DNA from 2 places in the Micromonospora echinaurantiaca genome. Region 1 is predicted to be linked to the other one. Evidence: predicted binding sites of a transcription regulator. Region 1 holds the regulator's gene; the other holds the start of a gene.
The links. Region 1 encodes HrcA, which represses chaperone genes, less so after heat shock. Its sites were predicted from a motif close to GGTTNGCACNCTCNNNNNGAGNGTGCNAACC; they were not measured.
Positions count from the first base shown of each region.

Region 2: a site for HrcA is predicted at 2,075-2,105, ahead of groL (chaperonin GroEL). Genes of this name have one in related genera too.

Region 1 covers NZ_LT607750.1:689,437-704,153, reverse strand. Annotated here, with positions in the region: gene GA0070609_RS03275 (16S rRNA (uracil(1498)-N(3))-methyltransferase) at 1-616, opposite strand, end outside; gene dnaJ (molecular chaperone DnaJ) at 778-1,920, opposite strand; gene hrcA (heat-inducible transcriptional repressor HrcA) at 1,994-3,016, opposite strand; gene GA0070609_RS34770 (DUF4870 domain-containing protein) at 3,233-3,892, shown strand; gene hemW (radical SAM family heme chaperone HemW) at 3,935-5,158, opposite strand; gene GA0070609_RS03250 (enoyl-CoA hydratase family protein) at 5,177-5,983, shown strand; gene GA0070609_RS03245 (hypothetical protein) at 6,149-7,012, shown strand; gene GA0070609_RS03240 (phytanoyl-CoA dioxygenase family protein) at 7,231-8,136, shown strand; gene GA0070609_RS03235 (MOSC domain-containing protein) at 8,221-8,868, opposite strand; gene GA0070609_RS03230 (carbohydrate ABC transporter permease) at 8,897-9,727, opposite strand; gene GA0070609_RS03225 (carbohydrate ABC transporter permease) at 9,751-10,737, opposite strand; gene GA0070609_RS03220 (sugar ABC transporter substrate-binding protein) at 10,734-12,023, opposite strand; gene GA0070609_RS03215 (GlsB/YeaQ/YmgE family stress response membrane protein) at 12,241-12,525, opposite strand; gene GA0070609_RS03210 (GlsB/YeaQ/YmgE family stress response membrane protein) at 12,989-13,276, opposite strand; gene lepA (translation elongation factor 4) at 13,755-14,717, opposite strand, start outside.
Region 2 covers NZ_LT607750.1:5,817,396-5,832,112, reverse strand. Annotated here, with positions in the region: gene GA0070609_RS26320 (GNAT family N-acetyltransferase) at 1-199, opposite strand, end outside; gene GA0070609_RS26315 (cold-shock protein) at 419-622, shown strand; gene GA0070609_RS26310 (hypothetical protein) at 1,122-2,027, shown strand; gene groL (chaperonin GroEL) at 2,302-3,924, shown strand; gene GA0070609_RS26300 (hypothetical protein) at 3,983-4,228, opposite strand; gene GA0070609_RS26295 (GNAT family N-acetyltransferase) at 4,317-5,240, opposite strand; gene GA0070609_RS26290 (S8 family serine peptidase) at 5,315-7,777, opposite strand; gene GA0070609_RS26285 (glycerol-3-phosphate dehydrogenase/oxidase) at 7,857-9,677, shown strand; gene GA0070609_RS26280 (hypothetical protein) at 9,762-10,292, shown strand; gene GA0070609_RS26275 (FAD-binding oxidoreductase) at 10,353-11,753, opposite strand; gene GA0070609_RS33715 (DUF4031 domain-containing protein) at 11,820-12,131, shown strand; gene GA0070609_RS33710 (HD domain-containing protein) at 12,076-12,738, opposite strand; gene GA0070609_RS26265 (FUSC family protein) at 12,788-14,068, shown strand; gene GA0070609_RS26260 (aminotransferase class V-fold PLP-dependent enzyme) at 14,099-14,717, opposite strand, start outside.

The sequences.
Region 1 (14,717 bases):
GCTCGGCCGGGGCGATGCCGCCCTCCGGGCCGACCACCAGCACGATCTCGCCGGCATCGGGCAGCTCGGCGGTGGTCAGCCGGTCGGCGGCCTCCTCGTGCAGCACGAACGCGGCGGCCGCGCCGGCGATCCGGCGGGCCACCGTGCCGGTGGACTCGTCCGGTGCCCCGGCGACCACCGGCAGCCAGGCGCGGCGGGCCTGCTTGGCGGCCTCCCGGGCGGTCGCCGCCCACTTCTCCCGGGCCCGTACGCCCCGGTCGCCGCGCCACTGGGTGACCGAGCGGGCCGCCGCCCACGGCACGATCTCGTCCACCCCGACCTCGGTCATCGCCTGCACGGCCAGCTCGCCCCGGTCGCCCTTGGCGATGCCCTGCACCACCACCAGCCGCGGCACGGACGCGTCGACGTACCCCCGGGAGCGGATGTCCAGTTCCAGGCTGCCCCGGCCGACGGCGGTGACCACGGCGGTGGCCGTGCCACCGTGCCCGTCGGCGAGCAGCAGTTCCTCGCCGACCCGCAGGCGCTGCACCGTGGCGGCGTGGTGGCCCTCCGGGCCGTCGAGGGTCAGCGAGTCGGCGGTCGGCAACGATTCGACCAGGAACAGCGGCGCGGACACCGGCTCAGGCTATCGGCCGCGCCGATGGCCGGGGCGGTGAGGCGGGCGACGGCCGGTCACCCGCGCCGCGCCCGCCGCCCGCTGACGGCCGCGGCCGCCCCTACCCGGGGCGCGGCCGCGGCCGCGCCGAGCCCGGGGCGCGGCGCGGCGTGCCGGGCGGATCAGGCGTGGCCGTTGAAGGCGTCGCGCATCCGGGAGAAGAAGCCGCCCTGCTTGGTCAGCTCGGCGACCTCCTCGCCCCGGGTCTTGGCGAACTCGCGCAGCATCCGCTCCTGCTCGGCGTCGAGCTTGGTGGGGGTGCGCACGTCGAGGTGGACGTAGAGGTCGCCGCGGCCGGTACCGCGCAGGTGCGGCACGCCCCGGGCGCGCAGCCGCAGCGTGCTGCCCGGCTGGGTGCCCGGCTTGACGTCGACGGTCTCCTCGCTGTCCAGCGTCTTGATGGTCAGCCGGGTGCCGAGCGCGGCGGCGGTCATCGGCACGGTGACCCGGCAGTGCAGGTCGTCGCCCTTGCGGGAGTAGACGTCGTGCGGCCGCTCGTGGATCTCCACGTAGAGGTCGCCGGCGGTGCCGCCGCCGGGGCCGACCTCGCCCTGCTGGGCCAGCCGGATCCGCATGCCGTCCTCGACGCCGGCCGGGATCTTCACGGTCAGCGACCGCCGGGTGCGGACCCGGCCGTCACCGGCGCAGGTCGGGCAGGGGTGCGGGATGGTGGTGCCGTAGCCCTGGCAGACCGTGCACGGGCGGGCCGAGACCACCTGGCCGAGGAAGGTGCGCTGCACCGACTGCACCTCGCCCCGGCCGCCGCACGCCTCGCAGGTGGCCAGGTGGGTGCCGGCGGCCGTGCCGGCGCCGGAGCAGGTGGTGCAGAGCACGGCGGTGTCGACGGTGATCGGGGCCTCCACGCCGAACGCCGTCTCGTGCAGGTCCAGCTCCAGCCGCAGGATCGCGTCCGCGCCCGGCCGGGTACGCGGCCGCGGCCCGCGGGAGCCACCCGCGCCGCCGAAGAAGGCGTCCATGATGTCCTGAAAGCCGACGAACGGGCCGGCGCCGCCGGGCCCCCCGGGGCCGCCCGCGCCCCCGCCACCCGGGGCGAGCGGGTCGCCGCCCAGGTCGACGATCTGCCGTTTCCGGTCGTCCGAGAGGACCTCGTACGCGGCGTTGATGTCCTTGAACTTCTCCTGGGCCTCCGGATCCGGATTGACATCCGGGTGGTACTGCCGCGCCAGCTTGCGGTAGGCGCGCTTGATCTCGTCGTCGGAGGCGTCCCGGCTCACGCCGAGAATGCCGTAGTAGTCCCTGGCCACTGCGTTCCGTGTCCTCATGTTCGTCTCGCGTTGCGCCGGTCGCCGGCCGGAACCGGCCGTCGGTACTGCCTGGTCAGTTCTGGGCCAGCAGGTCGCCCACGTAGCGTGCCACGGCCCTCACCGTGGCGATGGTGCCGGGGTAGTCCATCCGGGTCGGCCCCAGCACGCCGAGACCACCGACGATGGTCGAACCGGGGCCGTAGCCGGTGCTGACCACCGAGGCGGCGCGCAGGTTGTCGATCTCGTTCTCGTCGCCGATCCGGACCCGCAGCGTGCTCGGCTCGACCTCGCCGATCAGCTTGAGCAGCACGACCTCCTCCTCGAGCGCCTCGAGGATGGGCCGCAGCGAGCCCTGGAAGTCGAGCAGTCCGCCGCGGGTCAGGTTGGCCGTGCCGGCCAGCGCGATCCGCTCCTCGTGCCGCTCGACCAGCGTCTCCAGCAGCACGGTGGAGAGGGTGGCCATCGCCGGCCGCAGGTCGGGCGTGGCCTCGTCGACCAGCGCCTGCACCAGCGGCGGGGTCTCCGACAGCCGGGTGCCGACCAGCTTCTCGTTGACCAGCCGGCGCAGGTCGAGGACGTCGTCGGCCGGAATCGGGCCGGGCATCTCGACCAGCCGCTGCTCGACCCGGCCGGTGTCGGCGATCATCACGAGCATCAGCCGGGTGGTGGAGATCGGCACCAGCTCCAGGTGGCGCACCGAGGAGCGGGCCAGGCTCGGGTACTGCACGACGGCGACCTGCCGGGTCAGCTGCGCCAGCAGCCGCACCGTGCGGTGCACCACGTCGTCGAGGTCGACCGCGCCGACCAGGAACCGCTCGATCGCCCGGCGCTCGGCCGGGCTGAGCGGCTTGACCCGGGACAGCCGGTCCACGAAGAGCCGGTAGCCGCGGTCGGTAGGCACCCGGCCGGCACTGGTGTGCGGCTGCCGGATGTAGCCCTCCTCCTCCAGCACGGCCATGTCGTTGCGCACCGTGGCCGGGGAGACCCCGAGCTGGTGCCGCTCGACCAGCGCCTTGCTGCCGACCGGCTCCTGCGTGGCGACGTAGTCCTCGACGATCGCGCGCAGCACCGCGAGCTTGCGGTCGTCGAGACCCATCTCCCCACCTCCTGTCGCAACGTCGGCCGGCGGCGCACTGCCGGCCGCGCGGCGCGTCCTGGCACTCGACTGTAGCGAGTGCCAGTCTACGTCGGCGGGCCCGCCGACGCGATGATCAAGACGGACCACCGGTGCGCCCGCGCCGGCCGATCATCCGGACAAGCCGGTCGATGTCGCTCTGGTGCGTCCTTGCCGGCTGCCCCTACCGTGACGTGCATGACTGAACCGCCTCGCCCCCCGGGAGCCGACGGCCCCGGCGCACCGCCGCCGGACCCGACCGCTCCGTCGGCCGTTCCCGGCCCGCCGGCCGGTGACGAACCCACCGCACCACTGTCCGGGGCGTCGGCCCCGGGCGGCTATCCCCCGCCCGGTGGCTATCCGCCGCCCACCGGTGACCAACCGCCGTCGGGTGGCTACCCTCCGCCAGCCGGCGCTCCCCCGTCCGGTGGCTACCCGCCGCCCGGTGGCTACCCCCCGGGGCCCGGCTACCCGGCCGGTGGCGGCTACGGCCCACCCGCCGGCTACGCCAACAACGAGGACAAGACCTGGGCCCTGATCGCCCACTTCGGCGGCGCGGCGGGCGTGATCATTGGCGGTGGCCTGCTCGGCTGGCTGGCGCCGCTCATCGCGATGATGGTGCGCGGGCAGCAGTCGCCGACCGTCCGGGCGCACGCCGTCGCGGCCCTGAACTTCCAGCTCACCTGGACGATCGTCAGCGTGCTGAGCTGGGTGGTCACGCTGGTCACCTGCGGGATCCTGTTCTTCGTCCCGATGCTCGTCTGGCTGGTGCCGCTGATCTTCGGGATCATCGGCGGGTTCAAGGCCAACGAGGGCGTGCTCTACCGCTACCCGATGACCTACAGCTTCACCAGGTGACCCGGGCCGGCCGCTCCCCCGGCCGGCTCCGGGCAGCCCCGGTCAGGGCAGCAGGTCGCGCACCACGGCGTCGGCGAGCAGCCGCCCGCGCAGGGTGAGCACGGCCCGGCCGGCCGCGTACTCGGGCGCGGCGAGCAGCCCGTCGGCCAGCGCCCGCTCGGCGCCGGCCCGGCCGGCCGCGTCCAGGCTGGCCAGCGGCAGCCCGTCGGCGAGCCGCAGCCGGAGCATGACGTCCTCGGTGTGCGCCTCGTCGGGGGTGAGCACCTCCCGGGCCAGGCCGGGCGACCGCCCGGCGGCGAGCCGCTGGGCGTACGCCGTGGGGTGCTTGACGTTCCACCAGCGCACCCCGCCGACGTGGCTGTGCGCCCCCGGGCCGAGGCCCCACCAGTCCGCGCCGGTCCAGTAGAGCAGGTTGTGCCGGCACCGGCCGGCCGGCGTGCGGGCCCAGTTGGAGACCTCGTACCAGGCGAAGCCGGCGGCGGAGAGCGCGGCCTCCGCAGCCAGGTAGCGGTCCGCTGCGACGTCGTCGCTGGGGTACGGCAGCTCGCCTCGGCGCATCCGGGCGGCCAGCCGGGTGCCGTCCTCCACGATCAGGGCGTACGCGCTGACGTGGTCGACCCCGGCCGCCACCACCTGCGCCAGCGAGGCGGCAAAGTCCTCCGCGCTCTCCCCCGGCGTGCCGTAGATGAGGTCCAGGTTGACGTGGTCGAACCCGGCGTCGCGCGCCTCGGCCGCGGCGGCGGTGGCCCGGCCGGCGCTGTGCGTCCGGTCCAGGATCGCCAGCACGCCCGGCGACGCGGACTGCATGCCCAACGAGATCCGGGTGTAGCCGGCCGCGCGCAGCGTCTTGAGCGACTCCGGGGTGACCGACTCGGGGTTGGCCTCGGTGGTCACCTCGGCGTCGGCGGCCAGCCCCCAGGTGCGGTCGATGCCGTCCAGGATCCGGGCCAGGTCGTCGGCGGGAAGCAGGGTCGGGGTGCCGCCGCCGACGAAGACGGTGTCCACCCGCGGCGGCGGGGCGTCGCCGAGCACCCGGGCGGCGAGCGCCAGCTCGGCCAGCACGGTGTCGGCGTAGCTCTCCCGGCTCGCCCCGCCGCCCAGCTCCGCCGCCGTGTACGTGTTGAAGTCGCAGTAGCCGCAGCGGCTGGCGCAGAACGGCACGTGCACGTACACGCCGAAGCCACGCGCGCCGACCGCGCGGGTGGCGGTGGCGGGCAGCGAACCGTCGACCGGGACGGGTTCGCCTTCTGGAAGGACGCCGGGCATGGCCACTAGTGTGCCCGCATGACCTCTCCCGACGCGCTGGTGCGGGTCGCCACGACCCGTGGGGTGACCACCCTCACCCTGGACAGCCCGCACAACCGCAACGCGCTCTCCACCCCGCTGATGACCGAGCTGCTCGCCGGCCTGGCCGCCGCGGTCGCCGACGACACGGTCCGGGTGATCGTGCTCGACCACACCGGCCCGGTCTTCTGCTCCGGCGCCGACCTGAAGGAGACCGCCGCCGCGTACGCCAGCGGAACGGTGCCGGCGGGCATGCTCGGCGACGTGCTGGCCGCCGTCTGGGAGTGCCCGAAGCCGGTGCTGGCCCGGGTCGCCGGGCCGGCCCGGGCGGGCGGCCTCGGCCTGATCGCTGCGGCCGACCTGGCCGTCTGCGCCGAGGAGGCCACCTTCGCCTTCACCGAGGTGCGGATCGGGGTGATCCCCGCGGTGATCTCGGCGACCGTGCTGCCCCGGCTGCACCCGCGGGCGGCGGCGGAGCTGTACCTGACCGGGGACACCTTCGACGGCCGCCGGGCCGCCGAGATCGGCCTGGTCACCGCCGCGGTGCCGGCCGACGGGCTGGACGCGGCGGTCGCCCGGTACTGCGACTCGCTGGTCCGTGGCGCGCCGGCCGCGCTCGCCGGGGCGAAGCGGCTGCTAGGCCGGCCGCCCGCCACCGACCTGCGCGCCGAGATCGCCGACCTGGCCGAGCTCTCCACCGGGTTCTTCCTCTCCGACGACGGTCGGGAGGGCGTCCTGGCGTTCCGGGAGAAGCGTCCGCCGCGCTGGGTGGCCGAGCTGGACGAGGCGGCGGAGGTTTCCGGATGACGCCTCCCGGGGCGGGCCGGATGTCCAGGTGAGGAACCTGCCGGAACGGGAACCTTCCGGTCACTCATCGGCCGGGGCACGCAACCCCGGGGCCGGGCCCGATCCGGTCGGACGACCCGGACGGGCCGTCCGGGGACGTACGCTTGTCGGGCTGTCGAACAGGGGGTGTGGGTGCGAACTCGGGCAGTCGTGGCGGGTGGAGTCGTCCTCGTGCTCGTCGCCGTGATCGGGGTCCTGTACGTCGTCCGCCAGTTCGGCGAGGGGCTGCGGCTGCCGCTGGCCAGCCGCACCTGCAAGGTGCAGGCCGACGGCGAGGTGGCGCTGGACGGCGACCAGATGGCCAACGCGGCGACGATCGCGGCGATCGGGATCCAGCGGAAGATGCCGGAGCGGGCGGTGGTGGTGGCGCTGGCCACCGCGTACCAGGAGTCCGGCCTGCGCAACCTCGACGGCGGCGACCGCGACTCGATCGGGCTGTTCCAGCAGCGGCCGAGCCAGGGCTGGGGCACTCCCGCGCAGATCCGCGATCCTCGGTACGCGGCGAACCGGTTCTACGCGGCTCTGAAGAAGGTGCGCGGTTGGGAGCGGATGCGGGTCACCGACGCGGCGCAGAAGGTGCAGCGGTCGGCCTTCCCGGAGGCGTACCAGAAGTGGGCGGACGAGTCCCAGGTGCTCACCCGGGCGCTGCTCGGGCACGCCACCGGCGCGGTCGCCTGCACGGTGGGCCGGGATCCGGTGCTGCGCGGCACCGCCGCGACGGCAGCGTTGACCCGCGGGCTGGCCCTCGACTGGGGCCTGGCCGCGTCGGTCGCCGCTACCGACCTGACCGGCCTCAGCGTGCCCGCCGCGGACCAGCGCGGCGGCTGGCGGTACGCGCACTGGCTGGTCTCCCACGCCAGCGACCACGGATTGAAGCGGGTGCGCTTCGGCGACCTGGAGTGGACCGCCCGGGGCGGCACCTGGAACCGGGTGACCGACGGCTCCCCGGAGGAGTCCCGGGTGGTGGCGGAGGTCTTCGCCGAGGGGTGACGGACCCCGATCTCCTTACCCGCAGTCACCGCACAAACCGGCATTCCCGGCGATAGCCCCGACGTGGCCGTTCGAGGTATACCCACCGCATTCGTACCACTGCCCATGGTCCGACCGCCGCCTCGGCGGCGGGTCGGGCATTCCCGCCCGCCCTTGCAGCGCGTTACGATCGGCGGCCTGTGCCAGCAATGGTTTCGCCTCATGGGGAGGGGTACGACGTGGCGTTCGACTACGGCGACCGGACCGGTTACGAGCCGATCAGCGACACTGACCGTAAGGAGTTCCACGAGCAGGGCTTCATGCTGCTGCGGAACGTCCTGACGGAGGACCACCGGGCGGCGCTGGAGGCGGCGGTCGACCGCGTCTACGCCGAGGAGAAGGCCAAGGGCAACACCACCAAGGACGGCACCCTGCACCTGCTGGGCTTCCTGAACCGGGACGAGCTCTTCGGCGACCTGCTCACCCACCCGATCGCCTTCCCGTACATGTGGGGGCTGGCCGGGTGGAACATCTACAGCCACCACAACCACCTGGACGTGACCCCGCCGGCGCTGGAGCCGGAGAAGCCGTACTGGGGCTGGCACCAGGACGGGTACCGGCAGAACTCCGACCCGGAGACGATGGACCCGAACCTCCCCCGGCCGATGTTCTCGCTGAAGGTCGCCTACGTGCTCTCCGACCTGTCGGAGACCGGGCGCGGCGCCACCAAGGTCATCCCGGGCAGCCACCTGTGGAACTCGCTGCCCCGCCCGGCGGACACCACTGTGCACAACCCGGACCCGGAGGGCACGGTGGAGATCACCGCCAACCCGGGTGACGCGTTCATCTTCGACCGCCGCCAGTGGCACTCCCGGTCGACCAACCTGTCGACCATCACCCGCAAGATGCTCTTCGTCGGCTACACCTACCGGTGGATCCGCCCGCTGGACGAGCTGCACATCGACAAGGACGGCGAGTGGTGGGCCAACCGCACCCCGGTGCAGCGCCAGCTCTGCGGTGAGGGCACGCACACCGCGAACTACTGGGGCATCAACTGGGACGGCTACATCGACGACGAGATCCCGCTGCGCAAGGAGCTCAAGGAGCGCGGTCTGCTCGACCGCAGCATCCCCTGGCTGCGCTGACCCGACGCCGGACGGGCCCCCTCCCCTCGCGGGACGGGGCCCGTTCCGCTCTTCCGGACTTCCTTCACACCGACGTAAGGCCGGTCAGCGGGGCGCGCGGCCGGCCAGCCGGCGGCGGGCCTTCTCCCGGATCGGCTCGGGCAAATCCGGGGCGTCCAGCAGTCGGGGCAGCAGCTCCGGCTCCAGGTTGAGCGCCCGGAACACCTCGCCGATGGTCACCCCGTGCGCCGGACGCTCAATCACCTCGACCGGGTCGCCCGCGCCGACCTCGCCCTCCCGCAGCACCCGCAGGTACGCCCCGGGCAGCGCGCGTACGGTGAACCGCTTGATCAGATCGGGTACGCCCCAGAAGCCGGCGAAGGTGGTGCACGGGGTGCGCGGCTTGGTCACCTGGAGCAGCACCGACCCGATCGCCCACTGCTCGCCGATCACCGCCCCGGTCACGTCGACCGCGGCGGTGGTCAGGTTCTCGCCGAAGCCGCCCGGGCGGATCGCCCGGCCCAGTTCGGCGGCCCACCAGGCGGCGTCCTCCTCGGCGTAGGCGTAGACGGCCTGGTCCGGCCCGCCGTGGTGGGCCCGCTCGCCGATGAAGTCGCCGGCCACGCCCTCGGTACGGATCAGCACCGGGCCGTCCACCGGCCGCTTGTCGATGCCGCTGCGGCCGCTCGGATCGCCCGCCCACTCCGCCTCGGTGACGATCCCGAGGTTCACCGCCGCCAGCCTGCCCGTCATGGTGATCAGCCTAGTCAGGCCCCGCCGCTCAGCCCTTCACGGCGCCGGCGACCAGGCCGGAGACCATCCGGCGCTGCACCAGCAGGAAGAAGATGATCACGGGCAGGGTGAACAGCGTGGAGGCGGCCATCACCGGCCCCCAGGCGGTGTCGTCGCGGCCGAAGAAGAAGGTCATCGCCACCGGCAGGGTGTAGCGGTCCTGGTCGTTGATGAAGGTCAACGCGAAGATCAGCTCGTTCCAGGCGGTGATGAAGGAGAAGATGCTGGTCGCCACCAGGCCGGGCGCCACCAGCGGGAAGAGGATCCGGCGGAAGATCTGGGCCCGGCTGGCCCCGTCGATCGCGGCCGCCTCCTCCAGTTCCTTGGGCACCGCGGCGACGAACCCGCGCAGCATCCAGACCGCGAACGGCAGCGAGAAGCCGAGGTAGGTGAGGATCAGGCTGGGCAGGGTGTTGTAGAGCCCGAGCCGCTGGATCATCAGGAACAGCGGGATGACCAGCGCCTCCAGCGGGATCATCTGCACCACCAGCAGCATGATCAGGAAGCTGGTCCGCAGCTTGAACCGGAACCGGGCCACCGCGGTCGCGGCGAGCAGCGCGACCAGGCCGCTGAGCAGCACGGTGGAGACCGCGACCAGCGCGCTGTTGAGGAAGAAGTCGGCGAAGGTCACCCCGGGGATCAGGTTGCCGGTGAGGATCTCCCGGTAGTGCGCCAGGGTCGGCTCGCTCGGCACCGGCCGGGGCGTGCTGGCGAAGATCTCCGAACTCGGCTTCAGCGAGGTGGCGATCATCCAGTAGACCGGGAAGGCCGCGAAGAGCGCCACCAGCAGACCCGCGCCGTTGAGGGCGATCCGCTTCACGCCTACGCTGCCCGCGCGTCGCGTCACGCGTCCTCCTCCTGCTTGAGCACCATGCGGACGTAGAAGCCGGTCACCACGAGCAGGATCAGGGTGAGGATCACCGCGATCGCCGCGCCCAGGCCGTACTTCGGCGGCGGCGAGAACGCCTCGGCGTACGAGTAGATGGCGAGCATGAACGTCGGCCGGTCCTGGGTGCCGCCGGCGAGCACGAACTGCTGGGTGAAGACCTTGAAGTCCCAGATGGTGGAGAGCACGATCAGGATCCCGAAGACCGGCCGCAGCAGCGGGAAGGTGATCCGCCAGAACACCTTCCACGGGCCGGCCCCGTCCACCCGGGCCGCCTCGTGCAGCTCACTCGGTACGCTCTTCAGCCCGGCCAGCACGCTCACCGCGATGAACGGGAACGAGTGCCAGACCACCACCAGGGTCAGGATCGAGAAGAACAGCAGGGGCGAGTTGAACCAGCCGTAGCCGGTCCAGTCGCTGCGGCCGAACAGGCTCATCGAGAGCCCGTCGGGCAGGGCGTTGAAGAGCCAGGTGACCAGGCCGCTGGTGTCGTCGAAGATCCACTTCCAGACGATGGTGCCGGTCAGCGCCGGGGTGGCCCAGGCCAGCATCACGCAGCTGGCCACGAACGCGGCCATCTTCCGGCCCAGCCGGTTGAGCAGCAGCCCGACCAGGGTGCCGAGGATCATCGTCAGCACCACGTTGGCCACCGCGAAGAGCACAGTGTTGCGCAGCACGGTGAGGAAGAACGGGTCGCCGAGGATCTCGGCGTAGTTCTCGAAGCCCACCCACGGCCACTCCCGGTCGCCGCGCAGCTGGCGGACGTTGTTCAGCCGGAAGAAGGACATCGCGATGACCTGGCCGAGCGGCCAGAGCAGCAGCACGGCGATGATCACCAGGCAGGGCAGGAGCAGCAGGTACGGGAGGCGGTCCAGCCGGCGACGCCGCCGCGCGGGGGTCTCCCGCGCGGCGGACGTCTCCGGAACCTCGGTCAGCGTGGTCACTTGGCGTTGAGGATGCTTTCCATCTCCGCGGCCGCGTCGGCGGTGGCCTTCTCGACCGTCTTCTGACCCTTGATGACCGAGCTGTTCATCGCCTGGGTCACCGTCTTGGTCCGGCTGACCTCCACCCACTTCGGGGTGAGCGGCGTGAGCTTGGTGTTCTGCATGGCGGTGGCGAACGGCGCCATGATCTTGTCGCTGGCGTACTTGTCCCCACCGACCAGGTCCTTGTAGACCGGGAAGAAGCCCAGGCTCTCGGCGAACGCCGCGTCGTTCTTCTTGCTCAGCAGCACGGTCAGGTAGTCCCAGGCCAGGTCCTGCCGCTCGCTGTCCTGCCAGACGGCGATGTCCGAGCCGCCGGCGAAGGCGGGCGCGGGCTGGCCGTCGGGGCCGGGAATCGGGAACGTGCCCCAGACCTTCTCGATCTCCGGGTTGTCCTTCTTGATGGCGCCCTGCTGCCAGCTGCCGCCGAACGCCATGGCCGCCTTGCCGGTGGCGAACTGGGTCCGCGCGTCGATCTCGTTCCAGCCGGCGGCGGCCGGCGGGGCGACCTTGTGCACGGTCACCAGGTCGGTCCAGAACTTGACGGCCTTCTGCGCCTCCGGCGTGTTGTAGCCGGACTTCCAGGAGTCACCCTGCTTGGTGGCGATCTCCGCGCCGGCGCCCCACAGGAACGAGTAGAACGGCAGCTCGGAGTTGCCGGGCAGGGCGATGCCGTAGGTGCCCGGCTTCTTCGCCTGCACGGCCTTGGCCGCGGCGACCAGGTCGTCCCAGGTCTTCGGCACCTGCACGCCGGCCTCGGCGAACCAGTCGGTGCGGTAGTAGATGCCGCGCACGCCCGCGTACCACGGCACGCCGTACTGCTTGCCGTCGAGCTGCGCGTTCTGCACCAGGTCGGGGAGGATGTCCTTGCCCTCGGCCCAGCCGCCGAACTTGCCCGTCAGGTCGGCCAGCGCCTCCTGCGCGGCCCAGCCCTGGGTCTCGGTGTTGCCCAGCTCGGTGACGTCCGGGCCCTCACCGCCGGCGAGCGCCGCCTGGAACTTCTTCGGCGCTTCCAGCCAGGGGATGTACTGGACCACCACGTCGGTGTCCGGGTGCTTCTGCCGGAACTCGGTCTCGACGCCGTCGAGGAACTTGGTCTGCGCCTCGCTGCCCTCGCCCATCATCCAGACCGTCAGCTTGCTGTTGTCGGCCGCTGCGTCGTCGTCTGAGCCGCCGCAGCCGGCCAGCACCATCGCGGCCGAGGCCACGACGGCGGTGACCGGAGCCAGCCGCTTCCACCTGTTCACGCCATATCTCCCTCGCGCCGTCTGGCATTAACCTTCTCCGCCGCACCTTAGTAGGAAAAATTCCTTTACGACAGTGGGCGCTCCGGCGGAAGCGAGGCGACCGTATCGCAGCCCCGCCCCGAGGGACAGCCGGGCAACGGGGCGAATCAGGTCGTACGCAGACGAACGGGCGCCCGACCTGCCGGTCGGGCGCCCGTGGTGTTCAGGCTGTGCGGATTTACCGGTGGGTGACACCCCGGCGACGGCCCGCCCCGGCCACCAGGGCCACGGCGACCGCGGCCAGCAGGACCTGCAGCAGCAGCTCACGCCAGTCGATCCCGGCGGTGTCGGCGAAGCCCGAGGCGCGGGCGATCACCGTACCGAGCAGTGCGGCGCCGACGCCGATCAGCATGTGCAGCCAGATCGGCATGTTCTGCCGGCCCGGCACGACCAGCCGGCCCAGAGCGCCGACGATCAGACCAACGATGAGCGCAGTGATGATGCCCCAGACGGTCAGCTCCACGGTCGCCCTCCTTCAATGAATGTCTTTGACGATGGGTGGTGTTCGTGTGCGCCCCCTGATTGCCCGATGCCTCGGAAACCCAAACCGACTTTCGGGGGCAGTGCGCCGCGAGCAGCACCAGAACGGGACGTACCCCCGAACCGGTGGCGCGAACCGGTGGCGGCCGACGGCGCCAACGCACCGGCTGGTTGTCCGCGCTCGACGTCGGTCCCCGCCAGGCCCGTGGCCGCGCTGCTGGTGGGGTCACGTCGTGCCACCGGGTCAGGAATCGGCTGCCACGTCAGGTGGGCGTGTCCCGGCGGGCGGCAGCCTTGCTCCGTAGCGTGATACCGGAGAGTCATCATGATGACTCTCCGGTATCACGACCTGGTGGCGAGCATGCCCGCCTCGTCACCCATGCGGGACGCGGACGGGCGCCCGACCGTGGTGGTCGGGCGCCCGTCGCGTTCAGGCTGTGCGGGGTTTACCGGTGGGTGACGCTGCGGCGCCGGCCCACCCCGGCCACCAGGGCCACGGCGATGGCGGCCAGTACGACCTGGACGAGCAGCTCGCCCCAGTCGATGCCGGCGGTCTCGGTGGCGATGCCCATGGCCCGGGCGAGCACCGTGCCGAGCAGCGCGGCGCCCACGCCGATCAGCATGTGCAGCCACATCGGCATGTTCTGGCGGCCCGGCACGGCCAGGCGGCCCAGAGCGCCGACGATGAGACCGACAACGAGCGCGGTGATGATGCCCCAAACGGTGAGCTCCACGGTCGCCCTCCTTCAGCAGAATGTCTGTCACACGGTGTGTGCTTCCTGTCGTGACCGCTAAGTTCCCGACCAGCCGAATCGCCAAACCGGTCCGGCCATCGCCGACCTCGTCCGCGGTCGATGCGCGGGCGCGTCCCGATTCCACTCCGGGCGGGGTTTGCGCAGGTCACCACGGGCCTCCGGGCGATGACGCCGGCCGATGCCGGGCACCGGAAAATTCCTTCACCGGTCACCGCCGGCCCGGTAACTGCCCCCACCGGCCACCCGCGGCGCCGCCCGGACACCCCCGTCGCCGCCCCGTCGCCGGCACCTCGACGCCGGCCGTACCGGAGGGCCACCGCCGTGCCGGACGCCGACGTCCCGGGGACGACGGGCACGACGACGGCCGGCGCCCCGGATGGCGCCGGACCGTGGGGGTCCGGGCCCGACCGGGGCGCCGGCCGTCGTACGTCTGCCGCCGGTCGGACCGGCGGCGGCCTCACTTCTTGCCGGGAGCCTTGCCGTCCCCGGAGTCGGAGGAGAGCGCGGCGATGAAGGCTTCCTGGGGGACCTCCACGCGGCCCACCATCTTCATCCGCTTCTTGCCCTCCTTCTGCTTCTCCAGCAGCTTGCGCTTCCGGCTGATGTCACCGCCGTAGCACTTGGCGAGCACGTCCTTGCGGATCGCCCGGATGGTCTCCCGGGCGATGACCCGGCTGCCGATCGCCGCCTGGATCGGCACCTCGAACTGCTGGCGCGGGATCAGGTTGCGCAGCTTCGCCGCGATCGAGGTGCCGTAGTTGTACGCCTTGTCCTTGTGCACGATCGCGCTGAACGCGTCGACCGGCTCGCCGTGCAGCAGGATGTCCACCTTCACCAGGTCGGAGGACTGCTCGCCGGAGGGCTCGTAGTCGAGCGAGGCGTACCCCTTGGTGCGGCTCTTCAACTGGTCGAAGAAGTCGAAGATGATCTCGGCCAGCGGCAGCGTGTAGCGCAGCTCCACCCGGTCGGCGGAGAGGTAGTCCATACCGAGCAGGCTGCCCCGGCGGCCCTGGCAGAGCTCCATCACGGCGCCGACGTAGTCGTTCGGAGTGAGCACGGTGGCCCGCACGGTGGGCTCGAACACCTCGGCGATCTTGCCGGTCGGGTACTCGCTCGGGTTGGTGACCACGACCTCCTCGCCGTCCTCCTGGACGGCCCGGTAGACCACGTTCGGCGCGGTGGAGATCAGGTCGAGGTTGAACTCGCGCTCCAGCCGCTCCCGGATGATCTCCAGGTGCAGCAGGCCGAGGAAGCCGCAGCGGAAGCCGAAGCCGAGCGCCCCGGAGGTCTCCGGCTCGTAGGTGAGCGCGGCGTCGTTGAGCTTGAGCTTGTCGAGCGCGTCCCGCAGGTTGGGGTAGTCGGAGCCGTCGATCGGGTAGAGGCCGGAGTAGACCATCGGCTTCGGGTCCTTGTAGCCGCC
Region 2 (14,717 bases), 2.1 Mb from region 1:
TGCCGGTCGAGGTGTACGCGACCCGTGCGGCGAATTCGGCGTGCGGCCGGGCCGCCGCGTCGGCCAGGGTCTCCAGGAACGCCAGCGGCGCGTCGGCGAGCATCTCCAGGCGCAGCGCCCGCATCCGGGCGGCGTCCCGCGGCCGGACCCGCCGGACCTCCGCCACCCGGCGGCCCGGCCCGCCCGGATCGCTGGTCATGCCCGCATGCCTACCACAACGACGTACGACGATCCCGACGAGCCGGCGATCAAACGGAATACGCCCGATTTGTGGTCGTGCACCGTGGTCACGCCTCGTGTAGCGTGCGATTTCGGTCACCCTTTCAGCGGTCGTCGCCGATCGCCGAACGGTGGCCCCGGGATGCCGGCGTGCCGGCCTCCGGGTTGTGGTACGCCGCGCAGAGTGAGGAAGTGCACCGTGGCACAGGGCACCGTGAAGTGGTTCAACGCCGAAAAGGGCTACGGCTTCATCGCCGTCGACGGCGGGCAGGACGTCTTCGTCCACTTCTCCGCGATCGAGATGGACGGCTACAAGGCGCTGGACGACGGCCAGCGGGTCGAGTTCGAGATCGCCCAGGGCCAGAAGGGGCCGCAGGCCGAGCGGGTGCGCGTCATCGCCTGATCCGGCGCCCCCACTTTCCGACGCGCCGGGTCGGCGGGGCTGCGGTGCGACCACCGCACCAGGAAAGATCGTGAGCCGTTCCAGCTGTCGCTGAGGAGGGTTCATGTCCGACCAGCCGCCCCCGGACGCGTCGTCCCCTACCCCGGGAGTCTCCGGAGCGGGCGACCCTGCTCCGGGCGCCAACCAGCCGGCGGAGCCGTCCGGTGCCGGTCAGTCCGGGGGCCCGACCGCCCCGCTGCCTCCGGCCGACCAGCCGGGGGACCCCACGGCGTCGCAACCGCCCGGAGCGATCGGCCCGGCCGCCCAGCCGGCCCAACCGTGGGACCCGGCCGCGCCGCAACCACCCGGAGCGCAGCAACCCCAGGCGTGGGATCCCGCCGCGCCGCAGGCGTGGCCGGGTGGCGTCACCCCGTACGGTCCGCGGGGCTGGCCGCCGGCCGCCGGCGGGCCGGGCTGGCCGACGCCGCCCACCGGCGGGTTTCCGCCCGGCGGGTATGGCGTGCCCTGGTATCCGCAGCCGGCGCTCGGCCAGCCGGGCTGGTATCCACCCGGCTACGGCTTCGACCCGACCGACCAACTGGTCACCCCGCCCGGGGCGGGGGTGTCCGGCTGGTTCGACCGGTGCGTCGGCGCGGTACGCCGGGGCTGGCGGCTGCTGCTGCCGATCCTGCTGCTCACCCAGGTGCTGCCGGCGGCGGCGCTGTCGGTGATCAGCCTGCTGGTCGATCCGTCGGCCGAGTGGGACGCCACGGCCAGCCAGGACCCGAACGCGCTGCCGGACACCTTCCTGACCGACCTGGCCACCCTGCTCGGCGTGCTGATCGGCGGCAGCCTGCTCTTCGGCCTGGTGCAGAGCGTGGGCTGGGCCGCCGGCAGCTGGGTGGTCGCCCGGCAGGCGGCCGGCGAGCCGGTCGGGCTGGGCGCGGCGCTGCGGTACGGCCTGCGCCGGGCGTTCGGGCTCTGGGGCTGGACCCTGCTGACCGGCCTGATCGTGGCGCTCGGTGTCTGCCTCTGCGTGATTCCCGGCATCTACTTCGCGTTCGCGCTGAGCATGGCCGGCCCGGTCTGGCTCTTCGAGCGCCAGGCACCGATCGGCCGGGCCTGGCGGATGTTCCACGACCGGCTGGGCCTGCTGCTCGGCCGGGTGGCGATGGTGGTCGCCGCGGTGATCGTCGGGTCGATGGTGGCCGGCGTGGTCGAGGCGGCCGGGACGGTGCCGTTCGGCACCACCCCGTTCGACTCCGCGGGCTCGGCGGTCGGCGTGACCATGGTCATCCTGGCGGCCGCGGTGCTGGCCCTGCCGGCGCACGTCGTGCAGCTCGTCGGCCTGGTGGTCACCTACGCCGAGCAGCGGGCCCACGAGGGCCCGGTGAACGCGGCCCGGCTGGCCGGCGAACTCGGCTGACCGGGGCGGTCGTGCTTGCACTCGCCCAGGGAGAGTGCTAAACAAGTCATTGGCACTCGCAACCTGTGAGTGCCAATGGTCGGGGCGGTGGGGCCGCGGCCACGCCAGCGGGACAACCGCGGGCGAGGCGCGTGGCCGGTCGTCGCGGGCTATCCGGCCCGGCCGAGGAGGCGTCGCCGTCATCCGGTGGCGACGTCCCAAGGTGCGTACACCAGGCGGCCCATCCGGGACACACACTCGGGTGGCCCGTGAGTGTCCAGGAGGACAACGCCGTATGGCCAAGATGATCGCGTTCGACGAAGAGGCGCGCCGCGGCCTCGAGCGGGGCATGAACCAGCTCGCCGACGCCGTGAAGGTGACGCTCGGCCCCAAGGGCCGCAACGTCGTGCTCGAGAAGAAGTGGGGTGCCCCCACCATCACCAACGATGGTGTGAGCATCGCCAAGGAGATCGAGCTCGAGGACCCGTACGAGAAGATCGGCGCCGAGCTGGTCAAGGAGGTCGCCAAGAAGACCGACGACGTGGCCGGTGACGGCACGACGACGGCGACCGTCCTGGCCCAGGCCCTGGTTCGTGAGGGCCTGCGCAACGTGGCCGCCGGCGCCAACCCGATGGCCCTGAAGCGGGGCATCGAGGCCGCCGTGGCCAGCGTCTCGGAGGAGCTGCTCAAGCTCGCCAAGGACGTGGAGACCAAGGAGCAGATTGCTTCCACCGCCTCCATCTCGGCTGGTGACACCAGTGTCGGCGAGATCATCGCCGAGGCGATGGACAAGGTCGGCAAGGAAGGCGTCATCACCGTCGAGGAGAGCAACACCTTCGGCCTGGAGCTGGAGCTCACCGAGGGTATGCGCTTCGACAAGGGCTACATCTCCGCGTACTTCATGACCGACCCGGAGCGTATGGAGGCCGTCTTCGACGACCCGTACATCCTGATCGTCAACAGCAAGATCTCGTCGGTGAAGGACCTGCTCCCGATCCTCGAGAAGGTCATGCAGGGCGGCAAGCCGCTGCTGATCATCGCCGAGGACCTGGAGGGCGAGGCCCTGGCCACCCTGGTGGTCAACAAGGTCCGCGGCACCTTCAAGTCGGTCGCCGTCAAGGCGCCGGGCTTCGGTGACCGCCGCAAGGCCATGCTCACCGACATCGCCATCCTCACCGGTGGCCAGGTCATCAGCGAGGAGGTCGGCCTCAAGCTCGACGCCGTCGGCCTCGACATGCTGGGCCGCGCCCGCAAGGTCGTGGTGACCAAGGACGAGACCACCATCGTCGACGGCGCCGGTGACGCCGAGCAGATCCAGGGCCGGGTGAACCAGATCCGGGCCGAGATCGACAAGAGCGACTCCGACTACGACCGGGAGAAGCTGCAGGAGCGCCTGGCCAAGCTGGCCGGCGGTGTTGCGGTGATCAAGGTCGGCGCGGCCACCGAGGTCGAGCTGAAGGAGCGCAAGCACCGCATCGAGGACGCCGTCCGCAACGCGAAGGCCGCCGTCGAGGAGGGCATCGTCCCGGGTGGTGGCGTCGCGCTGGTGCAGGCCGGCAAGACCGCCTTCGACAAGCTGGACCTGACCGGCGACGAGGCGACCGGCGCGCAGATCGTCAAGATCGCGCTGGACGCCCCGCTGCGGCAGATCGCCGTCAACGCCGGCCTCGAGGGCGGCGTGGTCGTCGAGCACGTCCGCAACCTGGAGGCGGGCCACGGCCTCAACGCCGCCAACGGCGAGTACGTCGACCTGCTGGCCGCGGGCATCATCGACCCGGCCAAGGTGACCCGCTCGGCGCTGCAGAACGCGTCGTCGATCGCGGCGCTGTTCCTCACCACCGAGGCCGTCGTGGCGGACAAGCCGGAGAAGACCCCGGCCGCCCCGGCTGGCCCGGGTGGCGGGGACATGGACTTCTGAGTCCAGTTCCGACCGGAAACGGGGCGGGCCGCTGACGCGGTCCGCCCCGTTTTCGTCGTCAGGTGGGCAGCGGGCGCTGGTTACGCCGCTTCTGTGCCCGGTCGTACGGCGGCCGGAGCTGGATCGGCGCGTCGACCATCTCCAGCGGCTCCTCGGCCTCGGCCTCCTCGGCGCCGGCCATCTCCGCCAGTTGTTCGGCGTCGCCGTAGTCGAGCCGGTCGAACGGCAGTTGCCCGGGGAGTTCGCCGACCGGGGTCCAGGTGACGGGCTGGACGTCGTCGGTATGTTCGTCGTCCGTGGTCATGGCTGCCTCCTCTACCGAAACCGTAGGAGGCGGCGGTCGGCGCGGTGGCTGAACGGCGTTATCGGGATCTATGTCCTGTTCGCCCCTGTCACCTGTCGAGCGTCCTGCGGTACAGGAAGAAGACCCGCTCGATCCGGGCACCCGCGCTGCCCGAGTAGAACCGCACCGGCCCGACCCAGCCGATCTGCGCCGCGGCCAGCCCGGCCGTGTGCTGGTCGCGCAGGCAGCGGCGCAGCAGCACCCCGCCGATGCCGGAGCCCTCGGCCGCCGGGGCGGTGCCCATCGGCCCGAACCAGCTCGGCCGGCTCGACCCGTACGCGGCGAAGCCGAGCACCTCGCCGTCCCGCTCCGCCAGGTGGCAGCCCGCCCCGTCCCGGCCGACCGAGCCGAGCAGCTCGGCATCCCAGGAGCCGCCGAAGGTGGACCGGGCGAACGCGGTCAGCGCCGGCAGGTCGGCGGGCTCGGCCCGGCGGACGGTGATGCCCTGCCCGGCCAGCCGCCGCTCGGCGTCCTCGGTGGACCGCAGCGCCGGCGATCCCTCGTACGACAGGTCGGCGGTCATGTTCCAGGCCGTCCGGTCCTGCCGGTAGCCGAGCGCCAGCGCGGCGCAGACCGCCGGGGTGTACCGCACGTCGACGCCGGGCCAGGCGTAGTGGGGCGGGTTCCCGGCCAGCAGCACCTCGGCCACGCCCAGCCCGGCGAGCCGCCGCTCGGCGTGCCCGAGCAGCGCCCGCCCGACACCCCGGCGCCGCACGCCCGGGTCGACCGCCACCAGGTCCACGTGCCCGAGCCGGGGGTCGGTGGCGACCGAGCAGATCAGCGCCCCGACCAGGTCTCCGTCCCGGTACGCGCCCAGCGCGACCACCGGCCGGTCCGCGCCAGCCCGGGTCCACAGGGTGGCCACGATCTCGGCGGCCTCGGCCGCGTCCTCCGGCAGGTCCAGTGCCCGCCGGCACAGCTGCACCACGGCCGGCGCCCGGTCGGCGCTCAGCTCGACGATCTCCGCGTCCATGGTGGCCGACCCTAGATCACCGGGTACCGGGGTGCGCAAGGGCCGCGCAGCGACCACCGGGGCTCCCTGGCCGGTCAGGAGCGGGCGGCCCGGACGGCGGCGTACGCGTCGACCAGACCGGCGCCGGTGATGTTCCGGTCGCCCCCGCAGGCGTCGGCCGGGTCGCGGGAGCGGTAGCTGGCGATCGCCGGAGTGGCCGTCTCCCGCAGCAGCTGCCGGGTCCGGGCCAGGTCGCCGACCAGCGCCGGGTTCGCCGACCACATCAACGCCACCACGCCGGCCACCTGCGGGGTGGCCATCGAGGTGCCGTCGAGCCGGGCGTACCCGCCGCCGGGCATCGCGGAGACCACCTCGGCGCCCGGCGCCACCAGGTCCGGTTTGGCCGCGCCACCCGGCGCCGGCCCGCGCGAGGAGAAGCTGGTGACCCGGCGCTGCCGGTCCACCGCCCCCACGGTCAGCACGTCCGGGTACGGCGCGGGCGGGTCGTCGATCGACCCGCAGTACGGCCCGGTGTTGCCGGCGGCGGCCACCACCAGGATGCCGGCGGCGTCCAGCGCGGCGGTGGCCGGGCGGAGCACCCGGGGGTCGCAGCCCTCGATCGACGGGCAGCCCCACGAGTTGGTGAGGATGTCCGGCGCCCGGGACGGCCGGCCGTCGGTGAACGGGTCCCCGCCGGGCGGGAAGGGCGCCAGCATGAACTGGAGGCAGTCCAGGTAGTATGCCGGGTTGCCGAGGTTGCGGTCCAGGTTGACGCAGCCCACCCACTGCGCGCCGGGGGCCACCCCGAGGCCGCCCCGACCCACGGCGCTGCCCACCGTGTGGGTGCCGTGCCCGCCCCGGTCGGCCGGCGCGCGGGTGCCGTTCCACGGGTCGTACCAGGAGTCGTCGCCGCCCCGGAAGCCGCCGGCGAGTGCCGGGTGCCCGCCGTCCACCCCGGAGTCGGAACTTCCCACCACGACGCCGGAGCCGTCCACGCCGAGCTGCGACCAGACCCGGTCCGCGCCGATCAGCCGGATGTTCCACTCCGGACCGGTCGGGGCGGGGGCGGTGCCCCGGCTGACCCCGGCGGGCGCCGGCAGTGGCCGCAGCCGCTGGCTGACCAGCACCCGGTCCACCTCCGGCCGGCCGGCGAGCCAGGCGCGCATCCCCGGGCCGCCGGCCACCTCCACCGCGTTGACGAGGTAGTACGGGGTGTACGGCAGCCGGAGCCGGCGCAGGTCGCGGCGCAGCCCGGCCTGGCTGCGGTCGGCGGTGGCCACCAGTCGGCGGTAGACCTCGGCCGCGCGGGCGTCCCGGCCGGCCCGCCCCGGCGCGCCGGCCGGCAGCCCGGTCAGGTCGGCCTGCTCGCGCAGCACCACCAGCAGCCGCTCGCCGTGCAGGCCGGGCTGGCCGGGGCCGGCCGCGATCACCCCGGTCGCCACCAGCAGGGTCGCGGCGGTCACCGCGGCCACCCGCCGGCTCGGCGTGCGGCCGCGCGGCCGGGCCAGCAGCACCCCGTACGCGACGGCCAGCAGCGCCGCGACGGCGAACCCCGCGCCGGCGGCGGCCGCCACCCAGAACGGCACGTCGCGGGTGTTGGTGAGGACCAGGCTGATCTCTTCCGGGTCGGTGAAGGCCAGCGGGCCGAGCACGGCGAGCCCCACCAGCCAGCCGGCCGGGGCACGGTCGGCGGCCCGGCCGGCGCCGGGGCGGCGGGCCGCCGCCTGGAGAGCGGCCAGCGCGAAGCCGGCCGGCGGCAGGGTCAGCAGTAGCGGCAGCTGTGCCCCGGACTGGCCGATCCCGGCGGCCAGCAGCAGCAGTGCCACCCCGGCGACCAGCCCGCCGACCAGCACCAGCCGGGCCGGCCGGGGCGGCTCGCCGACCGCGAACGGGGCCCAGAAGCCGGCGTCCAGCAGCGCCCCGGCCAGCGCGCCGAGGGCGGCCGCCGCCAGCGCGGCGAGCCCGGTCTCCAGCGGCCCGCCGAGCGCGCCCAACCAGACCCAGGGCAGCAGCAGCACCAGCCCGGCGGCCACGCCGAGCAGGGTGAGACCGCCCGGCCGGCGGCCCCCGGCGGCCCCCGCCGGTTGACCCGCCGGGGGCGGGGCGCCTACCGCGCGACGGCGGGCCAGCCGGGCCAGGACGGTGGCGGCCAGCGCGGCGGTGCCGGCCAGTGCCGCGAGGTACGCCTCGTGGTGCACCGGCGGGATGGCGCGGAGCAGCCCGAGCGTGGCGAGCACCAGCACCCCGGCCAGCCAGGCGCGGCCGGTGGCCCGGACCGCCGCCGAGCGGGGCAGCAGCGCCAGCAGCAGCGCGGGCATGCCGGCCAGCAGGACGGCCGGCAGGCCGAGCGCCGGCCAGAGCCATGGCAGCCGGTCCAGCCCGCTGGCCAGCAGCACCTGGTCGGTCAGCCATCCACCGGCCTGGGTGAGCACGGTGCACCCGACGATCCAGCCGCCGGCCAGCGCGGCCGCCACCACCGCCCACGGGCTGGGCCGGGCCGGGCCGGGCGGGGGCTGCGGCACGTACGGACCGGTGGGTGACGGGGGACCGACCTGCATCCCCAGACAGTACGGCCCGAGCGCCGCCTGCCGCCGGAGTGCCCGCGACGGTTACGGTGGACGGGTGCGCGACCCGAACGTGTCCCGATCAGTCGCCGGTCAGCTCTCCCCGGAGCGCCGCGCCGACGACCTGCGCCGGCTCCGGGCCGAGCGGTTCGACGTGCTGGTCATCGGCGGTGGCGTGACCGGCGCCGGCGCCGCCCTGGACGCCGCCTCGCGCGGGCTGAAGGTGGCCCTGGTGGAGGCGCGCGACCACGCCGCCGGCACCTCCAGCCGCTCCAGCAAGCTGATCCACGGCGGGCTGCGTTACCTGGAGCAGTTGGAGTTCCACCTGGTTCACGAGGCGCTCACCGAGCGCGGCCTGCTCGCCACCCGGCTGGCGCCGCACCTGGTCCGGCCGGTGCCGTTCCTCGTCCCGCTGCCCGCCGGTCGGGGCGTACGCGACGTGCCGGGTCGGCTCTTCCGCCGCTCCTACTACGGCGCCGGGGTGGCCACCTACGACGCCTTCGCGGGCGTCTTCGGCGGCGGCCGGGGCATGCCGCTGCACCGGCACCTGACCCGCGAGGGCGCGCGGCGGGTCTTCCCCAGCCTGAAGGCCGAGGGGCTGGCCGGCGCGATCCGCTACTACGACGGCCAGGTCGACGACGCCCGGCTGGTGGTCACCCTGGCCCGCACCGCGGCCAGCCTGGGCGCGACCGTGGTGAGCAGCGCCCGGGCGGTCGGGTTGATCCGGCAGGCCCGCGAGGTGACCGGGGTCCGGGTGCGCGACCTGGAGGCGCCCGCCGGTTCGCCGGACGCCGAGTTCGAGGTGCAGGCCCGCACCGTCATCGCCGCCACCGGGGTGTGGAGCGACGACATGTCCCGGATGCTCAACGACGTCGGGCTGCGCCCCGGCATCCGGGTCCGCGCCTCCAAGGGGGTGCACCTGGTGGTGCCCCGCTCGGCGATCACCGGCGAGACCGGGCTGATCCTGCGCACCGCGACCAGCGTGCTCTTCGTCATCCCCTGGGGCGGGCACTGGATCATCGGCACCACGGACACCGACTGGCGGCTCGACCGGTCCCACCCGGCCGCTTCCGCCCGCGACATCGACTACCTGCTCCAGCAGGTCAACACGGTGCTGGACCGGCCGCTCACCCGGGACGACATCGAGGGCGTCTACGCCGGGCTCCGGCCGCTGCTGGCCGGCGAGGCCGACTCCACCTCCAAGCTGTCCCGCGAGCACGCGGTCTTCGAGCCGATGCTCGGGCTGCTGCTGGTCGCCGGGGGCAAGTACACGACGTACCGGGTGATGGCCTCGGACGTGGTCGACCGCGCCGCCCGCCGGCTCGGCGGCGTACGCCCGTCGCGCACCGCCGACCTGCCGCTGCTCGGGGCGGACGGCTACGCCGCGATGTGGCGGGACCGGGCCGACCTGGCCCGCCGGCACGGGGTGCCGGTCGGGGTGGCCGAGCACCTGCTGGAGCGCTACGGGACCCTCACCCTCGACCTGCTCGCGCTGATCGACGCCGATCCGCTGCTCGCCTCCCCGCTGGCCGGCGCGCCCGAGTACCTGGCCGCCGAGGTGACCTACGCGGCCCGGGCCGAGGGGGCGCTGCACCTGGAGGACGTGCTCACCCGCCGTACCCGGATCTCCTTCGAGACCAGTCACCGGGGACTGGAGTCGGCCGAGCACGCCGCCGAACTGATGGGCGCGGTGCTCGGCTGGGACGCGGCGACCCGCGCCCGCGAGGTGGAGAACTACCGGGCCCGGGTGGCGGCCGAGCGGCAGTCGCAGCAGATGCCGGACGACGTGGCGGCCGACGCGGCCCGGCTGGGCGCGCCCGACGTACGGGGCGGCTTCGTCCGGGACCGGGGCTCCGACGGCGACGCGGCCGAACTTCCCTCCTCGTCACGGTAACCTAACCGGCCGGTAACGTTACGCAACGATCTCGGTACGCGCGACGGGTTCCGGCGCTACCTACGGTGGGGTAGGTTGCGGCGCGTGGTCCCCGCTTTCCGGTTCCGTCTGGTTTCGTTCTCCGTCGCTGCCCTGCTGGCCGTCAGCCTCGCCGGCTGCACAAGCCCCGGCAACGCCGACGACGAACCGACACCGCGACCGGCCGAGTCGATGGCGGTGCAGCCGGGGCTGGGCGGCGCGGCGACCGTCGGGAAGGGCAAGGTCAGCCTGCTGCAGAAGCTCGGCTCGAACGGCCCGCTGCGCACGCTGAACGTGGAGCCGGACGGCCGGTGGGAGTGCATCGACTGCGCCGGCGACGGGGTGACCTCGTCCGGCGCGCTCGGCGCCGAGCAGGTGCAGCGGCTCCAGGTGCTGCTCGACGACCCGCGGCTGCCGCAGGAGACCGATCAGGCCCGGCAGTACCGGGTGACCTGCATCGACGCGCTCACTTCCAGCCTGCTCACCTCGGTCGGCATGATCACCACCCAGGACTGCCCGGGCGAGGAGCAGCCGCTGGTGGCGTACGAGATCCTGCTGCTGCTCACCCAGGCCACCCCCGCCGAGCCCACCGCCTGACGCGAGCGGGGCCGGACGTCGGCGCGGCTCGCCAGAACCGGGGGCGCCGATGGCGGCGGGTCAGAGCACCTTGCCGGGGTTCAGCAGGCCCGTCGGGTCCAGCGCGGCCTTGACCGCCTGGTGCACCCGGACCCCGACCGGGCCGATCTCGCGGGCCAGCCAGTCCCGCTTGAGCAGGCCCACCCCGTGCTCGCCGGTGCAGGTGCCGCCCAGCGCCAGGCCGAGCCGCATGATCTCGTCGAAGGCGCGCCGGCCCCGGTCCAGGCTCGCCGGGTCGGCCCGGTCGACCACGATGTTCGGGTGCATGTTGCCGTCCCCGGCGTGCCCGACCACGCCGATCGGCACGTCGCACTCGGCAGCGATCCGGGCCACCCCGTCGAGCAGCGCGGCCAGCGACCCGCGGGGCACCGCCACGTCGTCGATGACCAGCCCGCCGTTGCCGCCCGGGAAGGCGTCCGCGGCGAACTTCTCCATCGCCGGGTGGGCCAGCCGGCGGGCCTGCAGCAGCGCCGCCGCCTCGACCGCGTCGGTGGCCGCGTACACCTCGTCGGCACCGGCCGCGGTGCAGACCTCGGCCAGCACGGCCAGGTCGTCGGCGGCCCGGGAGCCGGTGTCGGCGGCGGCCAGCAGCAGCGCCTGGGCGTCCGTGCGCAGCCCCATCGGCCGGTACGCCTCGATCGCCCGCAGGTGCGTCTGGTCGAGCAGTTCCAGCAGGCTGGGGGAGAGGCCCCGGGCGGCGATCCCGGCCACCGCGTCGCCGGCCGCCGCGGTGGACGGGAAGACCGCGACCAGGGTCAGCGACTCCGCCGGGGCGGGGCGCAGCGCCACGGTCACCTCGGTGATGATTCCGAGCGTGCCCTCCGAGCCGACGAAGAGCCGGGTGAGGTCGTAGCCGGCGACCCCCTTGGGGGTCCGCCGGCCGGTGCGCAGCACCTCGCCGGAGGCGAGCACCACCTCCAGGCCGAGCACGTACTCGGTGGTGACGCCGTACTTGACGCAGCACATGCCGCCCGCGTTGGTGGCGACGTTGCCGCCGATGGTGGAGGACTCCCAGGAGCCCGGGTCGGGCGGGTACCACAGCCCCTGCTCGGCCACCGCGGCGGCGAGCGCCGCGTTGACCACCCCGGGCTGGACCACGGCGAGCCGGCTCACCGGGTCGATCTCCCGGATGGCGTTCATCGCGACCGTGCTCAGCACCACCGCGCCGTCCACCGCGTTCGCCGCGCCGGCCAGGCCGGTCCGTGCGCCCTGCGGCACCACCGGTACGCCGTGCCGGGCGGCCGCCCGGACCACCGCGGCCACCTCCTCGGTGCCGCGCGGCCGGGTGACCACCAGCGGGGTGCCGGCGGCGCAGAGGTCCGCCTCGTCCCGCTCGTGCATCCGGAGCAGGTCCGGGTCGGTCAGCACCGCGTCGTCGCCGAGCGCGGCCCGCAGGTCGTCGAGCAGGGGGGATCCGGCCATGCGGGGAAGGCTACGGTCGCCGTCAGGCGATCATCAACCGCACCGGGGCGGGCTAGATTTGCCGCCATGCTGTATCTGGACCGGCCCGGCTGGCCGTGGCGGGGGCGGCTCTGGTCGCATCTGATCAGCGACGTCTCCCTCGCCGAGCTGCACGCCTTCGCCGAGATGCTGGGCGTGCCGCGCCGGGGCTTCGACCGGGACCACTACGACATCCCGGCCGAGCGGTTCGCGGCGGCGGTCTGGCTGGGCGCCCGGGTGGTGCCGAGCCGGGAACTGGTCCGGCTGCTCCGCGCGGCCGGCCTGCGCCGGCCGAAGCACCTGGTCAGGTCGGCTCCCGAGCGGGCGCCGGCCCGGTCAGCGCGTTCAGCTCCCGGGTGAGGTTCGCCCGGGCGGCGGCCTCCCAGCGCCGGGCCAGCGGGGGCAGCCGGAACAGCGCCGGCAGAGCCAGCAGGCCGGTCAGCACCCGGGCCCGTCCGGCCCGGAAGGCCGGTTCGGGCACGTGCCCGTACTCCCGGCGGACGGCGGCGACGTACCGGTCGTACGCCGGCCGGGGCGCGGCCAGCACGGCCAGGTCGGCGTCGCAGAGCAGGGCCCCGTCGGGGTCGGCCGGGTCCACCGCGTGCCCGGCGGTGAGCAGCACCAGCCGGCGGACCTCGGCCACCGCGTCGGCCGGCAGCCCCAACCCGGTGAGCAGCTCCCCGGCCAGCGCGGCGCTGTCCCGTTCGTTGGCGTCACCCGGGGCGCGGGGGTCGTAGACCGCGTCGTGGCACCAGGCCGCCAGCCGGACCAGGTCCGGCCGTCCGGCCGACGTCGCGTACGCGTCCACCACGCCCAGCACCGCGGTCAGGTGCCGGGGCGTGTGGTAGTGCCGGTGCGGCTCCCGCCACCGGGCCAGCAACTCCTGGCCGGCCGCCGTCAGGGCCGCCCCGTCGGGCGCCCCGGCGCCCCGCGCCGCCCGCCGCCACCGGTCGATCAGCTCCGCCATCTGGACGAGTCTGCCGCAGATCGCCGAAGGTGAGGATTCACCCGCGGTGATGCGGGTAGTCCCGGCCATGCCGTTGTCCCGGTACCGGACCCGTTCGCTGCTGCGCCGGGTCGTGCTGCACCGGAAGCGGGAGGAACCCGACTTCCCGCAGGTCGAGGAGGCCACCCGGGAGCTGCGGCAGCGCGGCAAGGCCACCCTGCACGACCGGCTGCACCGGGTGCGGCTGGCGATGGGGCTGGCGCTGCAGGCCGGGGTGGCCGCCGGGTTGTCCTGGCTGGCGGCGCACGAGCTGCTCGGCAACCCGCAGCCGGTCTTCGCGCCGATCTCCGCGGTGGGCACGCTCGCCGTCTCGGTAGGGCAGCGGTTCCGCCGGACCGTGGAGCTGATCATCGGGGTGGCGATCGGCGTCGCTCTCGGCGACTTCCTGATCTACCTGCTCGGCACCGGACCGTGGCAGCTCGGACTGGTGGTCACGCTGGCCGTCATCCTGACCGTCTTCGCCGGCGCGAGCGTGGGCATCGTCATCCAGGCCGCCGCCACCGCGGTGCTGATCGTCACGCTCACCCCGTCCACCGCGAACCTGGAGATCCCCCGGTTCGTCGACGCCTTCGTCGGCGGCGGCATCGCCCTGCTGGTGACCGCGATCCTGCTCCCGCTCAACCCGCTACAGGTGATCAACCGGGCCGCCCGGCCCGCGCTGGACCTGCTCGCCGCCCAGTTGGACGCCACGGCCGAGGGGCTGCGCAGCCGGGACCGGGACGCGGTCCAGCGGGCGTTGGAACGGCTCCGCGACAACAAGGAGGAGCTGGCCACCTTCAGCGAAGCGATCGAGGGGGCCAAGGAGACCGTCACCCTGTCGCCGGCCCGCTGGCACCGGCGCGACGAACTCACCCACTACGCCGAGGCGGCCGACCCGATCGACCGGGCGATGCGCAACAGCGGCACGCTGATCCGCCGCGCGGTCACCCTGATCGAGGACGAGGAGTCGGTGCCCGAGCCGATGCCGGACGCGGTCGCGCACCTCGCCGAGTCGGTCCGCCTGCTCAAGCACGAGTTCGCCAGCGGCGAGGAGCCGGAGAAGGCTCGGGAGTGCGCGCTGCGCGCAGTCACCGAGGCCGGCCGGGCGTACGCCCAGGGGGTCGGCTTCTCGGGCAGCGTGGTGATCGCCCAGGTGCGCACCGCCGCCAGCGACCTGATGGTGGCTTCCGGAGTCGGTCAGGAGGACGCGAACCGGCTGATCCGGCAGTCCTTCGGCGACCTGGAGCGGCCCACCGGCGAAAGTGCGCCGGAGACCGCCCCGAAGCCGCCGACCGCCCCGCCGGTGGGCTGACCGCCGGGTGCCAGCCCCGGGCGCGGCCGGTCAGCCGAGGGTGGCCAGCGCGGCGAGCAGCGTGTCCACGTGCTCGGCGGTGCTGCCCAGGCCGATGCTGGCGCGCAGCGCGGTCGGTGGCAGGTCGCGTCGGCCGCTGCGGTTCGCCGCCTCGGTGAGCAGCCGGCGGGCCAGCGGGTGGGCGCAGAACAGGCCGTCCCGGACGCCGATGCCGTGTTCGCGGGCCAGTTCCGCCGCCACCGTCGACGAGTCCCGGCCGGCCACCACGAACGACACGATGCCCACCCGTGGCGCGTCCGGGCCGAAGGTGTGCAGCTCCACCACGTGCGGCAGGGCCGCGATCCCGTCCCGGAGCCGGGCCAGCAGTTCCTGCTCGCGGTCGTGCAGCGCGGCCCGGTCGGCGCCGTCGAGCGCCGCGCAGACCGCCGCCAGCGCCACCGCGCCGAGCAGGTTCGGGGTGCCCGCCTCGTGCCGCGCCGGGCCGGTCGCCCACCGTACGTCGTGGGTGGCCGCCCCGACGTGGCTGGTCGCGCCCCCGCCCGCCAGGTACGGCGGTGCGGCGTCCAGCCAGTCGCCCCGGCCGATCAGCACCCCGGCGCCGAACGGCGCGTACAGCTTGTGCCCGGAGACGGCCAGGTAGTCCACGTCG